3 regions of the Methylobacterium sp. E-025 genome follow, and region 1 is predicted to be linked to each of the others. Evidence: predicted binding sites of a transcription regulator. Region 1 holds the regulator's gene; each other region holds the start of a gene.
What was found. The regulator PhoB, encoded in region 1, activates phosphate uptake and scavenging genes when phosphate is short. The targets are predictions, from matches to a motif close to TGTCATNNANCTGTCAT.

Region 1 (3,643 bases):
TGTTCGACGAGCCGACCTCGGCCCTCGACCCGATCTCGACCGGCCGCATCGAGGAGCTGATCGAGCAGCTGCGCAGCGAGTTCACGATCGTCATCGTGACGCACAACATGCAGCAGGCGGCCCGCATCTCGCAGTTCACCGCCTTCATGTATCTCGGCGAGGTCATCGAGGTCGGCCCGACCAACCGCATCTTCATGAACCCGACGGTGCGCCAGACCCAGGACTACATCACCGGCCGCTTCGGCTGAGCCGCACCCGGATCGTTCGAGGACCCACGCCCATGCCCGGCCACATCGTCACGTCCTACGACACCGACCTCGAAGACCTGCGCCGCTCGATCTCCGAGATGGGCGGCGTCGCCGAGAAGATGATGACCGAGGCGACCGACGCGCTCGTCCGCCGCGACACCCAGCTCGCCCAGGCGGTGATCGTCGCCGACAAGCGCCTCGACACGCTGCAGCGCGAGATCGAGGAGCGCGCGGTGCTGCTCATCGCCCGGCGCCAGCCGATGGCGATCGACCTGCGCGAGACGATCTCGGCGATCCGCGTCTCGGGCGACCTCGAGCGCATCGGCGACCTCGCCAAGAACATCGCCAAGCGCGTCGTCGCGATCAGCGACCAGGCCCAGGCCCAGAAGATCGTGCTCGGCGTGCAGCACATGAGCGACCTCGTCCAGGAGCAGCTCAAGGACGTGCTCGACGCCTATGCCAGCCGCGACGTCAACGCGGCCCACAACGTGTGGGAGCGGGACGGCGAGATCGACGCGCTGTACAACTCGCTGTTCCGCGAGCTGCTGACCTACATGATGGAAGACCCGCGCAACATCTCGTTCTGCACGCATCTTCTGTTCTGCGCCAAGAACGTCGAGCGCATCGGCGACCACACCACCAACATCGCCGAGACGATCCACTACCTGTCCACCGGCGAGAACCTCGCGGGCGACCGCCCGAAGAACGACGCCTCGAACTACGCGACGGTGGCACCGGGCGCCTGAGGGCTGCCGTCTCCTCCCCTCCTCCTCTGCGCGGGGAGGGTGGGCCTCGCGTGAGCGGGGGTCGGGAGAGGGGAGCGACCGCTCCGGATACGGCGCTCCCCTCTCCCGACCCGCTTCAGGGGGAGGGAGGTCCGTGGCGATGGATGAGAAAGTCGGGCGGTCCGCCCGGGAGTGCCCTGCATGCGTACGCGGATCCTGATCGTCGAGGACGAGGAGGCGCTGACCACCCTCCTGCGCTACAACCTCGAAGCCGAGGGCTTCGAGGTCGATTCCGCCGCCCGCGGCGACGAGGCCGAGCTGCGCCTGCAGGAGCAGGTGCCCGACCTGATCCTGCTGGACTGGATGCTGCCGGGGCTCTCGGGAATCGAGCTGTGCCGCCGGGTGCGGGCGCGGCGCGAGACGGTGTCCCTGCCGGTCATCATGCTTACCGCCCGCGGCGAGGAGGGCGACCGCATCCGCGGCCTCGGGACGGGGGCCGACGACTACATCGTCAAGCCGTTCTCCGTGCCGGAACTGCTGGCGCGCGTCCGCGCGCTGCTGCGGCGCGCCAAGCCCAGCCACGTCGCGAACCTGCTGGAAGCCGGCGACATCGAGCTCGACCGCGACAGCCATCGCCTGCGCCGGGCCGGCGGCGAGATCCACCTCGGGCCGACCGAGTTCAAGCTGCTCGAGTTCCTGATGCAGAGCCCCGGCCGGGTCTATTCCCGCGAGCAGCTCCTCGACGGCGTATGGGGCCACGACGTCTACATCGACGAGCGCACCGTCGACGTGCATGTCGGCCGCCTGCGCAAGGCCCTGAACCGCGCCGGCGAGACCGACCCGATCCGCACCGTCCGCGGCTCGGGGTACGCCTTCGACGAGACGTTCTCGGGCGAGGATTGAGTTCGGCTTTCGGTGGACGGCTCAAGCGATCGCAACGATCCGCGACCTGCCGTGGGTCCCTTCTTTCATGGGGAGAAGGACAGGATGAGGGGCGTGAGTCATCCGGGTCGGTCACGCCCCTCACCCCAACCCTTTCCCCATGGGAGAGGGAGCCGTCGCGCACACTGAAGTGATTTCAGTCCTACGAAAATTATATTTTTACCAAGCTTCAGGGGACCTTCGTCCCCCCGCCGTCGAGCTTCGCGCTGCGGCCCGTCGCCTTCACGGCGTCCAGCGCGCTCAGCATCGTCCCCTCGGTGAGGATCTGCGGCAGCACCGTCGGCTCTCCGGCACCCGCGTAGAGCAGGTAGAGTGGCACGCCGCTCCGGCCGTGGCGCTCGAGCAGGCGGGTGATCTCCGGGTTCTGGTTGGTCCAGTCGCCCTTGAGATACGTGACGTCGCGCGCGCGCATCGCCGCGCCGACCGCCGCCGTCCCGAGCGAGGTGCGCTCGTTGACCTGGCAGGTGATGCACCACGCCGCCGTCATGTCGACGAAGACCGGCCGGCCGCTCGCCAGCAGCGCGTCGAGGCGGGCCTGCGTGAACGGCTCGATCCCCTCGGCCCGGGCCTGAGCCCCCGGTGCGACGCGGTCGTGATCGAGGGTGAGGGCGAGCCCCGCCACGCCGGCGACGGCGAGCACCGCGAGGCCGCGGGCGAGCTGCGCCCGGACCAGCCGCGCGTCGCGGCCGAGCTCCCACGCCCAGGCGGCGAAGCCCATCAGCACCAGCCCGATCAGCGCCGCGAGCAGGCCCTGCGGCCCGACCTGCTGCGCCAGCACCCAGACCAGCCAGGCGACCGTGGCGTAGATCGGGAAGGCGAGGGCCTGCTTCAGCACGTCCATCCACGCGCCGGGTCGGGGCAGCGCGCGCAGCGCCGGCGGCCACAGGGTGAGCGCCAGGAAGGGCAGGGCGAGGCCGAGGCCGAGGCTCGCGAACACGACGAGGCCGGCAGCGGTCGACTGCGTCAGCGCGAAGCCCACGGCCGAGCCCATGAACGGGGCGGTGCACGGCGTCGCCACGACCGTCGCGAGCACGCCGGTGAAGAACGAGCCCTGGAGCCCGGCCCGCCGGGTCAGCCCGTCGCCGAGCCCGGACAGCCGCCCGCCGAGGTGAAGCATGCCCGACAGGCTCAGGCCCATGGCGAAGAGCAGGTAGGCCAGCGCCGCCACCACGGTCGGCGATTGCAGCTGGAAGCCCCAGCCGATCCCGGCGCCGCCCGCCTTCAGGGCGATCAGCAGCGCGGCCAGCGCCAGGAAGGCCGCCAGCACCCCCGCGGTGTAGGCGAGCCCGTGCAGCCGGACCCGCGCCGGCGCCTCGCCGGAATGCCTCACCAGGCTCAGCACCTTGATCGACAGCACCGGGAAGACGCAGGGCATCAGGTTGAGGATCAGGCCGCCGAGCAGCGCGAGGCCGGCCGCGGTCCACAGGGTCAGCGCCTCGGCCGGGTCGGTGCGCGCCACCGCCGGCGCCGCGATCGGCATCGCGCTGCCGCCGGCGAGCGGCGCCTCCTCGCCGAGCGCGAAGGCCTGCCGAACGAGGCCCCCGCCGGTGTCCTCGTCGATCGCCAGCACGCCGGGCAGCGATTCGGGCGCGGGGTCGGCGGGCGTCGCGCGGGTCAGCGTCAGGTGGAGGCCCGAAGCGTCAACGGTGAAGGGCTGCGGCGCGGCGTTGTCGATCGCCGTCTCGGAATAGGGGAAGAACGCCACCGCGCGGACCGTGTCCGCGGCGA
Region 2 (3,643 bases), on a different contig from region 1:
CTTGCCGACCGCGACGGGGTATCGGATCGCGGTTCCGTCGCCGTTCACGAGGTAGAGCCGGCGCTGCGAGACGCTGATCACCACCGAGCCCGGCATCACCCCGTCCGAGAACGGCACCACCTCGCGTGCCAGGGCCGGCGCCCCCGCGACGAGACCGGCCAGCAGCGCGCCGCCGAGGCTCGTGGACACGTACTTCCTGACCGACATCTTGGGATCTTCCTGCAGAGCGTGACCGTTCGCTGCAGCAATAATCCACGGCCAAGCTCGGCGTTCCAGCTCATCCTGCGACGACTGCGGGCTTGCTCACCGTCTTCGGGGAAGACGGTAAAAAGCGCCGGGCTTGATCGTGATAAAGGCGATCGTCCGTCGAAAGATCTGCTTTACCGCTCGATCAGATCCAGCGCCGTCGCGTCCTGGGCCTGCCAGCCGTGGCGGACGAGCTCGGGGTCGGCATGCTCCTCGACGGGCCAGCCGACGCAGAGGTAGGCGACGAGGTGCCAGCTGCCCGGCACGTCCAGCAGCGCCGCGATGCGCGCCGGCTCGAGGATCGAGACCCATCCGGTGCCGAGGCCGCGGGCGCGGGCGGCGAGCCAGAAGGTCTGCACGGCGCCAACCACGGAGTAGCGCAGCATCTCCGGCATGGTCGCGCGACCGAGGCCGTGGCCCGCCTCGGTCGCCTCGTCGCAGAAGACCGCCAGGTGCACCGGCGCCTCGCGCAGGCCCGCGAGCTTCAGGGCGCGATACTGCGCCTGGCGGGCGTCGGCGTAGCGCAGGGCCGCATCGGCGTTGCAGCTCTCGAAGCTCGCGACCACGCCGGCGCGGCGCTCGGGGTCGGCGACGCGCACGAAGCGCCACGGCTGGCTGTTGCCGACGGAGGGGCTGCGATGGGCCGCCGCCAGGCTCTGGCGGAGCAGGGCCTCGTCCACCGGGTCGGGCCGGAAGCGGCGCACGTCGCGGCGCCACGCGAACAGGTCGTCGAGCGCCTGCCGGAAGTCGTCGTCGAAGCGGGGCGGGCGGGGGTCGGTCATGGTCGGTCCGCCTCATAGCGGGTTTTGCGCCTTCCCGCTGCCCGTGGGCCCCGGGGAGATCGAACGGGCCGGGCGGGCACAAAAAAAGGCCGCCCTCGCGGGCGGCCTGAAGTCCTTGGGTCTCGAAACCTCTGGGATGTCGCGTCGTGGGATCCGGTGACGCCCGAGGGCTGGGGAGCTCGGGATTCGGGCGTCGACGGGCACGACCCGACGAGGGTTCGGCCTTCGTTGTCCCGCCGCAACGCGGCTCGGGAAAGGCGTGATCGGGGCGAAAGCGCGGCATTTGTTTCTTGGGCGTGTCCCGTCCGCAACGAATCGGATCGCCGCCGCGGGACTCTTGCGGGCCGGCCACCCGAGGCCCATCCTCAGCGGCTGACGGCAAGACGACGGCGGCAGGCCGACGGCGGAGGAACGATGACCGAGCGGACGAGCGGCGAGATCCGGACAGACGATTCGACGGCCCGCGTGGTCCCCTTCCCGAGCCCATCCACCGCCCCGCAGATCGCGTTCGATCGGCACGAGCTGCGCACGATCTTCAACCTCTACGGCCGCCGGGTCGCGGAGGGGGAGTGGCGCGACTACGCCCTCGACTTCCGCCGCGACAAGGCGGTGTTCTCGATCTACCGCCGCACCTCCGAGATGCCGCTCTACCGGATCGAGAAGGACCCGAAGCTCGCGCGCCGCCAGGGCGCCTACGCCGTGGTCGCCGCGACCGGCGTGGTGCTCAAGCGCGGCACCGACCTCGCCCGCGTGCTGGCGGTGCTGGAGAAGCCCCTGCGGGCCGTGTGAAGCGTTCGGATTTCTGCTCGGCGATCCTTCGTCCGGTGCCGTCTTGGCCGATGGTACGCTCGCTGCGCGCTCGGATCGCGGCGCGGGGGAGCCTTCCCCCGAGCAGGCGATCGGCCTCGCACATCTTCAGATTCCTTTTCCGGACCCTCCCCCGTCATCCCGGGGCTGCGCAGGGCGGACATTGCCCGCTGGGGGAAGTGGCGCAGCGTAAGCGTAGCTCCCCAGAACGAAGAAGGCCCCGGCGTTTCCGCCGGGGCCTTCTTCGTTCGTCGGGTCCGTCTTCGCTCAGCGGCGGTCGCCGAGGAGCGAGAGCAGGAACTGGAACATGTTGATGAAGTCGAGGTACAGCGTCAGCGCGCCGTTGACCGACATCTTGGCCGCCGCTTCGCCGTCGAAGCCGCTGGAGAGATACATCTCCTTCAGCTTCTGGGTGTCGTAGGCGGTGAGCCCCGCGAAGATCAGCACGCCGAGCACCGAGACGGCGAACTGCAGCGCCGACGAGGCCAGGAAGATGTTGACGATCGAGGCGATGATGATGCCGATCAGGCCCATCATCAAGAACGAGCCCATCCCCGAAAGGCTGCGCTTGGTGGTGTAGCCGTAGAGGCTCAGCGCGCCGAAGGTCGCCGAGGTGATGAAGAACACCCGCACCACGCTGGCGCCGGTGAACACCAGCAGCAGCGTCGACATCGAGGCGCCCATCACCGCCGCGAAGGCGAAGAACATCGTCCGCGCCGACGAGGCCGACATCCGGTCCATCCGCATCGAGAAGACCAGGATGAAGGCGAGCGGGGCGAACATCAGAACCCACTTGAGCGGGCTGTTGTAGAGCGTCTGGCCGAACGGGGTCAGGGCCAGGCGGCCGGTCGCGGTCGCGGTGGTGGCGGCCATGTTGAGGCCGAGCGCGACGAGGCCGGAGATGCCGAGCCCGACGACCATGTTGTTGTAGACGCCGAGCATGAAGGTCCGCAGGCCCTGGTCGAACGCGACCTGGGTGCCGGCCTGCGACGGCGCCTGGGCGCCGTAGCGGAAGGGAGAGTTGTCGAATGCCATGGGAGTGACCTCGGAAGGCTCGCTCGTGCGTGGTGTTTGAGACGAGGCCCACGCAGGGGACCTCTGGCGCCATCGAGCGCCTCGTGTCGGAATATGTTGCTTTCGGCCGCCCCGCACAAGAGCCCGGCAGAGCTTGAAAAAGCGCTTTCGATGAATCCCCGCGGGTGAAATTTGTTCACGAAGTCTGGGATTAAAGTTCGCTGCTACTTCGCCGACGGCTCCCGATGCCGTCGTTCACGATCGCGGCAAGCTCACGCGGGGGATACGCAAGGGTCACGACTGCCGCAGGTACGGTGCCGGCTTCTGGCCGAGGATGCGCCAGGTCCCGGCGAGCCCCAGCACCACGGCGAGCACCACCGCGGCCGCGGCCGCCGCCAGCGCCCCCGACAGGTCGAGGACGAAGTCGAGGCGCATCACCCGGGTGACGATCACCCAGCCGGCGAGCGTGCCGGCGAGCAGCCCGAACAGGGCGGTGACGAGGCCGAGCGCCCCGTATTCGAGGCCGTAGGCGGCCAGCAGCCGTCCGCAGGTCGCGCCGAGCACTTTCAGCACCACGGCGTCGTAGAGCCGCGCCCGGTGCCCCGCGGCAATGGCGCCGGCCAGCACGAACAGGCTTGCCAGCACCGCCACCGCGCTCGCGCCGCGGATCGCCAGCACCAGCCGGCCGACGAGGTCGCCGACGGCATCGAGGGCGTCCTTCACCCGCACGCTGGTGACGGAGGGGAACGCCTTGGCGACGTCGCGCAGGATCCGGTTCTCGACCGCGCCGTCGG
Region 3 (3,643 bases), on a different contig from region 1:
TTCCAGGTGGAACTGCACCGACAGCGCGGCGCGGTCCCGGTATTCCAGCATCGCGTAGGGCGTGAAGGCGCTCGCCGCGAGCACGCGGGTCGCGGGCGGGGCCACGACGACCTTATCCTGATGGAACGCCGCCACCGCGATCCGCGTCGCGTCGTCCATGAACGGCGCCCGCTCCGTCACCGCGTAGCCGTGCAGGCCGAGGGCGCGCCCCTTCTCCGAACGGATCGCGCGGCCGCCATAGGCCTCCGCCATCACCTGATGCCCGAAGCAGATGCCGACGAGGCGCTTCTCCGGCGGGAGCGCGCGCAGGGCCGCGATCAGCGGCGCGATCCACGGCAGCGGATCGTAGACGCCGGCCGCCGAGCCGGTGACGGCGTAGCCGTCGAACGCCTGCCAATCGGTGGGCATCCGTCCTGCGCGGACGTCGAAGATCGTGCTGTCGTGCGCCGGCCCGATCATCCGGGCCGTCATCGCGCCGTAGGAGGGGAAGCGGTCGAGCCGCGCCGGAGGCGATCCGGCTTCGAGGATGGCGATGCGCACGTGACCGACCGCTGCTGATGATCCGCGACCGGCATCGCGCCGTTCGCGCCGCGATGCAACCGGGTCAGGCGGGGCGCGCCGTCCGCCCGACCCGTCGCGGCCGGACGACGGGCTTGAGGCGGATGTCCATGGCGTTGCCGCGCCAGACGATCGCGCGATGGGTCCAGGCCGCGCACCAGACCAGCGGGATCAGCGCGTCGCGCAGAACGAAGGCGAGGAGCAGGCGGGGGGCGTGGAACCAGCCGGCGCGCGTCGCCAGCCGGAGCTCGGCGGCGTAGCCCAGAGCTGCGAGAGCGGCGAGGCCGGCCGCCGCCGTCCAGGTTCCGGCCAGGAGCCCTGCGAGCAGGAACGGCAGCAGCGTGCCGCTGGCGATCTCGGGCGCGAAGAACAGCGGGAACGTCACCCGGCGCAGGCGCGCCCAGCGGATCTGGCGGGACCAGACCTCGGACGCCCTGCGGCGCCCCAGCGGCTGCTCGAACGGCGCCGCGACGAGGTGGACGCGGCGGCCGGCCGCGCGCACCAGCTTCGTCGCCGCCGCGTCCTCGGCGATCTCGGCGGCCAGCGCCCGGATGCCGCCCTGCGCCTCGAGGAACGGGCGATGCCAGAGCATGCTCTTGCCCTGCGCGAAGCCGAGCCCCACCGCCTCGCCGGCATATTGCCAGCGCGCCTGGAGGGTGTTGAGGAAGGCGCACTCGACCGCGGCCCAGATCCCGTCTGGCCGCGCGCCGATCGGCGTCGAGCAGACGAGGCCGGTGTCGGCGCGCCACGCCGCCTGCATCCGCTGCAGGTAGTCCGCCGGCATCAGCACGTTCGAGTCGGCGATGACGATCCAATCGTGTCGCGCCGCCTCCCAGCCCCGCACGCAGTTGTTGAGCTTCGGGTTGTCGCTGATGCGCTCGTCGCCGATCAGGATGCGGGCCGGAACCTGCGGATGTGCCGCGACCAGGCGGCGGACCAGCGGCAGCACCGGATCGGCGGCATCGGCGATGCAGAACAGGATCTCGTAGGCCGGGTGGTCGAGCGCGAAGCCGCGGGCGAGGGTCTCCTCGCTGAAGGTCTCGAGGCCGCAGACCGGGCGCACCAGGGAGATCGGCGCGCCGGCGGGGAACGTGGTCTCGCCGGGCGAACGGCCGATCCGCCGACCCGCCACGATCAGGCTCGCGAGGTGGACGATCGTCAGGAGCGCGCACGGCGCGAGGGCGAGCGCGGTGCCGTCGAGGGCCGGTAAAGGTGCTGGCGAGACCCATGCGGCACGCATCTCCGAACCGGCCTGTCCCGCGGCGTGCGGCCGCGCCGGCGGACTGCCCCTAACAGGGTGCGCATTTCAGCCGTATGACAGCCTCGGGCGCACCCAGGGGAGCGAAGCTTTGGCCGAAGGCGGAACCGTCGCGATCCTCGGAGCCGGCATGGCGGGCGGCGCCGCCGCCCAACGCCTCGCCCAAGCCGGCATCGCCGTCCGCATCTTCGACAAGGGCCGCGGCATCGGCGGGCGCATGGCGACGCGGCGCACCGGGACGGGCCAGCGCTTCGACCACGGCGCGCAGTTCTTCCGCGCCAAGGGCGACGCGTTCCGCGCGCAGTGCGCAACCTGGATCGCGTCCGGCGTCGCTGCGCCCTGGGGCGAGGACGGCCGCACCGTCGGCCTGCCTGGCATGCCGGCGCCGGTCCGCGCCCTGCTCGACGGCTTTCCGGTCTCACTCGAGACCACGATCATCCGCATCGCGCGCTCGGAGGCCGGCTGGATGCTGACGGATGCGGACGGCGTCGCCAGCGGTCCCTTCGCCGCCGTTGGCCTGACCTTCCCGGCGCCGCAGGTCGTGGCGTTGATTGCAGCGAGCGGTCTCGTCCTGGCCGGGCCGGAGCGGGCGACCTACGCGCCGTGCTGGTCGCTGCTCCTCGACCTCGACGAGCACCCCGGCTTCTCGGAGGCGCATCTGGCGTTCGCCGACGGTCCGATCGCGCTGATCGTGCGCGAGGAGACCAAGCCAGGCCGCGCGGCCGGTCACGCCCTGGTGGTGCATGCCGCGCCGGACTGGTCCCGCACGCATCTGGAGGATCCGCGCGAGGCGGTCCGGGCCGCGCTGATCGGCGCGCTCGAAGCCCGTCTCGGCCGGGCGGTCCGCCCGGCCTACGTCGCCGTCCATCGCTGGCGCTACGCCATGGTCGAGACGGCGCTCGGCGAGCCCTGCCTCTATGATCCGGCGCAGTGGCTGGGCGCGGCCGGCGATTGGTGCCTCGGCCCGCGGATCGAGGCGGCCTTCGACAGCGGCCGGGCGCTGGGCGAGCGCATCGTCGCGGACCTGAAGGGCGCGCGGTGATCCCGCCTATCGTGTTCCACCCGGCCTACGAGGCGAGCCTGCCGGCCGGGCACCGGTTCCCGATGCGCAAGTACGGGCGGCTCGCCGAAGTCCTGACGGAGCGCGGGCTGGCGCCGCGCGGGTTCGTGACGCCGGAGCCGGCCTCGCCCGAGCTGCTGCGGTTCGCCCACGATGCGGCTTACGTCGAGGCCGTCCTCGCTCTTTCGGTCCCGCGGGCGATCGAGCGGGCGATCGGCCTGCCGGTGGACGCGAGCGTCGTCCGCCGCTCGCGCGCCTCGGTCGGCGGCACGCTGCTCGCGGCTCGCCTCGCCCTCGCGCAGGGTCTCGCCGGAAGCGCTGCAGGCGGGAGCCATCATGCCCGGCGCGAGCAGGGGGCGGGGTTCTGCGTCTTCAACGACGTCGCGGTCGCCGCCCGCGCCCTGCAGGCCGAGGGTGCGATCCGGCGGGCGCTCGTGGTCGATTGCGACGTGCACCAGGGCGACGGCACCGCCGACTGCCTCGCGCGCTCGCCGGACCTCTTCACCCTCTCGATCCACTGCGAGAAGAACTACCCGACCGCCAAGATCGCCGGCGACCTCGACATCGGCCTGCCCGACGGGCTCGACGATGCCGGCTACCTCGCCGTGCTCGAGGCGCGGCTTCCGCCCCTCCTCGACGCGCTGGCGCCCGACCTCGTGTTCTACAATGCCGGCGTCGACCCGCATCGCGACGACCGCCTCGGCCGGCTCGCGCTCAGCGACGACGGGCTGCTTGCCCGCGACCGCTTCGTCGTCGGGCAGGCGCGC

Region 2: a site for PhoB is predicted at 1,401-1,417, ahead of MKK64_RS15185 (DUF2794 domain-containing protein). Genes of this name have one in related genera too.
Region 3: a site for PhoB is predicted at 1,862-1,878, ahead of MKK64_RS12980 (ceramide glucosyltransferase). Genes of this name have one in related genera too.

Annotation. Positions count from the first base shown of each region.
Region 1 is NZ_JAKSYR010000071.1:58,806-62,448, forward strand. It holds gene pstB (phosphate ABC transporter ATP-binding protein PstB) at 1-248, shown strand, start outside; gene phoU (phosphate signaling complex protein PhoU) at 281-994, shown strand; gene phoB (phosphate regulon transcriptional regulator PhoB) at 1,175-1,876, shown strand; gene MKK64_RS07670 (protein-disulfide reductase DsbD family protein) at 2,085-3,643, opposite strand, start outside.
Region 2 is NZ_JAKSYR010000109.1:91,240-94,882, forward strand. It holds gene MKK64_RS15175 (L,D-transpeptidase) at 1-207, opposite strand, end outside; gene bluB (5,6-dimethylbenzimidazole synthase) at 381-1,028, opposite strand; gene MKK64_RS15185 (DUF2794 domain-containing protein) at 1,443-1,817, shown strand; gene MKK64_RS15190 (Bax inhibitor-1/YccA family protein) at 2,103-2,870, opposite strand; gene MKK64_RS15195 (ABC transporter permease) at 3,144-3,643, opposite strand, start outside.
Region 3 is NZ_JAKSYR010000102.1:158,998-162,640, reverse strand. It holds gene MKK64_RS12985 (glutamine amidotransferase-related protein) at 1-540, opposite strand, end outside; gene MKK64_RS12980 (ceramide glucosyltransferase) at 605-1,798, opposite strand; gene MKK64_RS12975 (NAD(P)/FAD-dependent oxidoreductase) at 1,908-2,858, shown strand; gene MKK64_RS12970 (histone deacetylase) at 2,855-3,643, shown strand, end outside.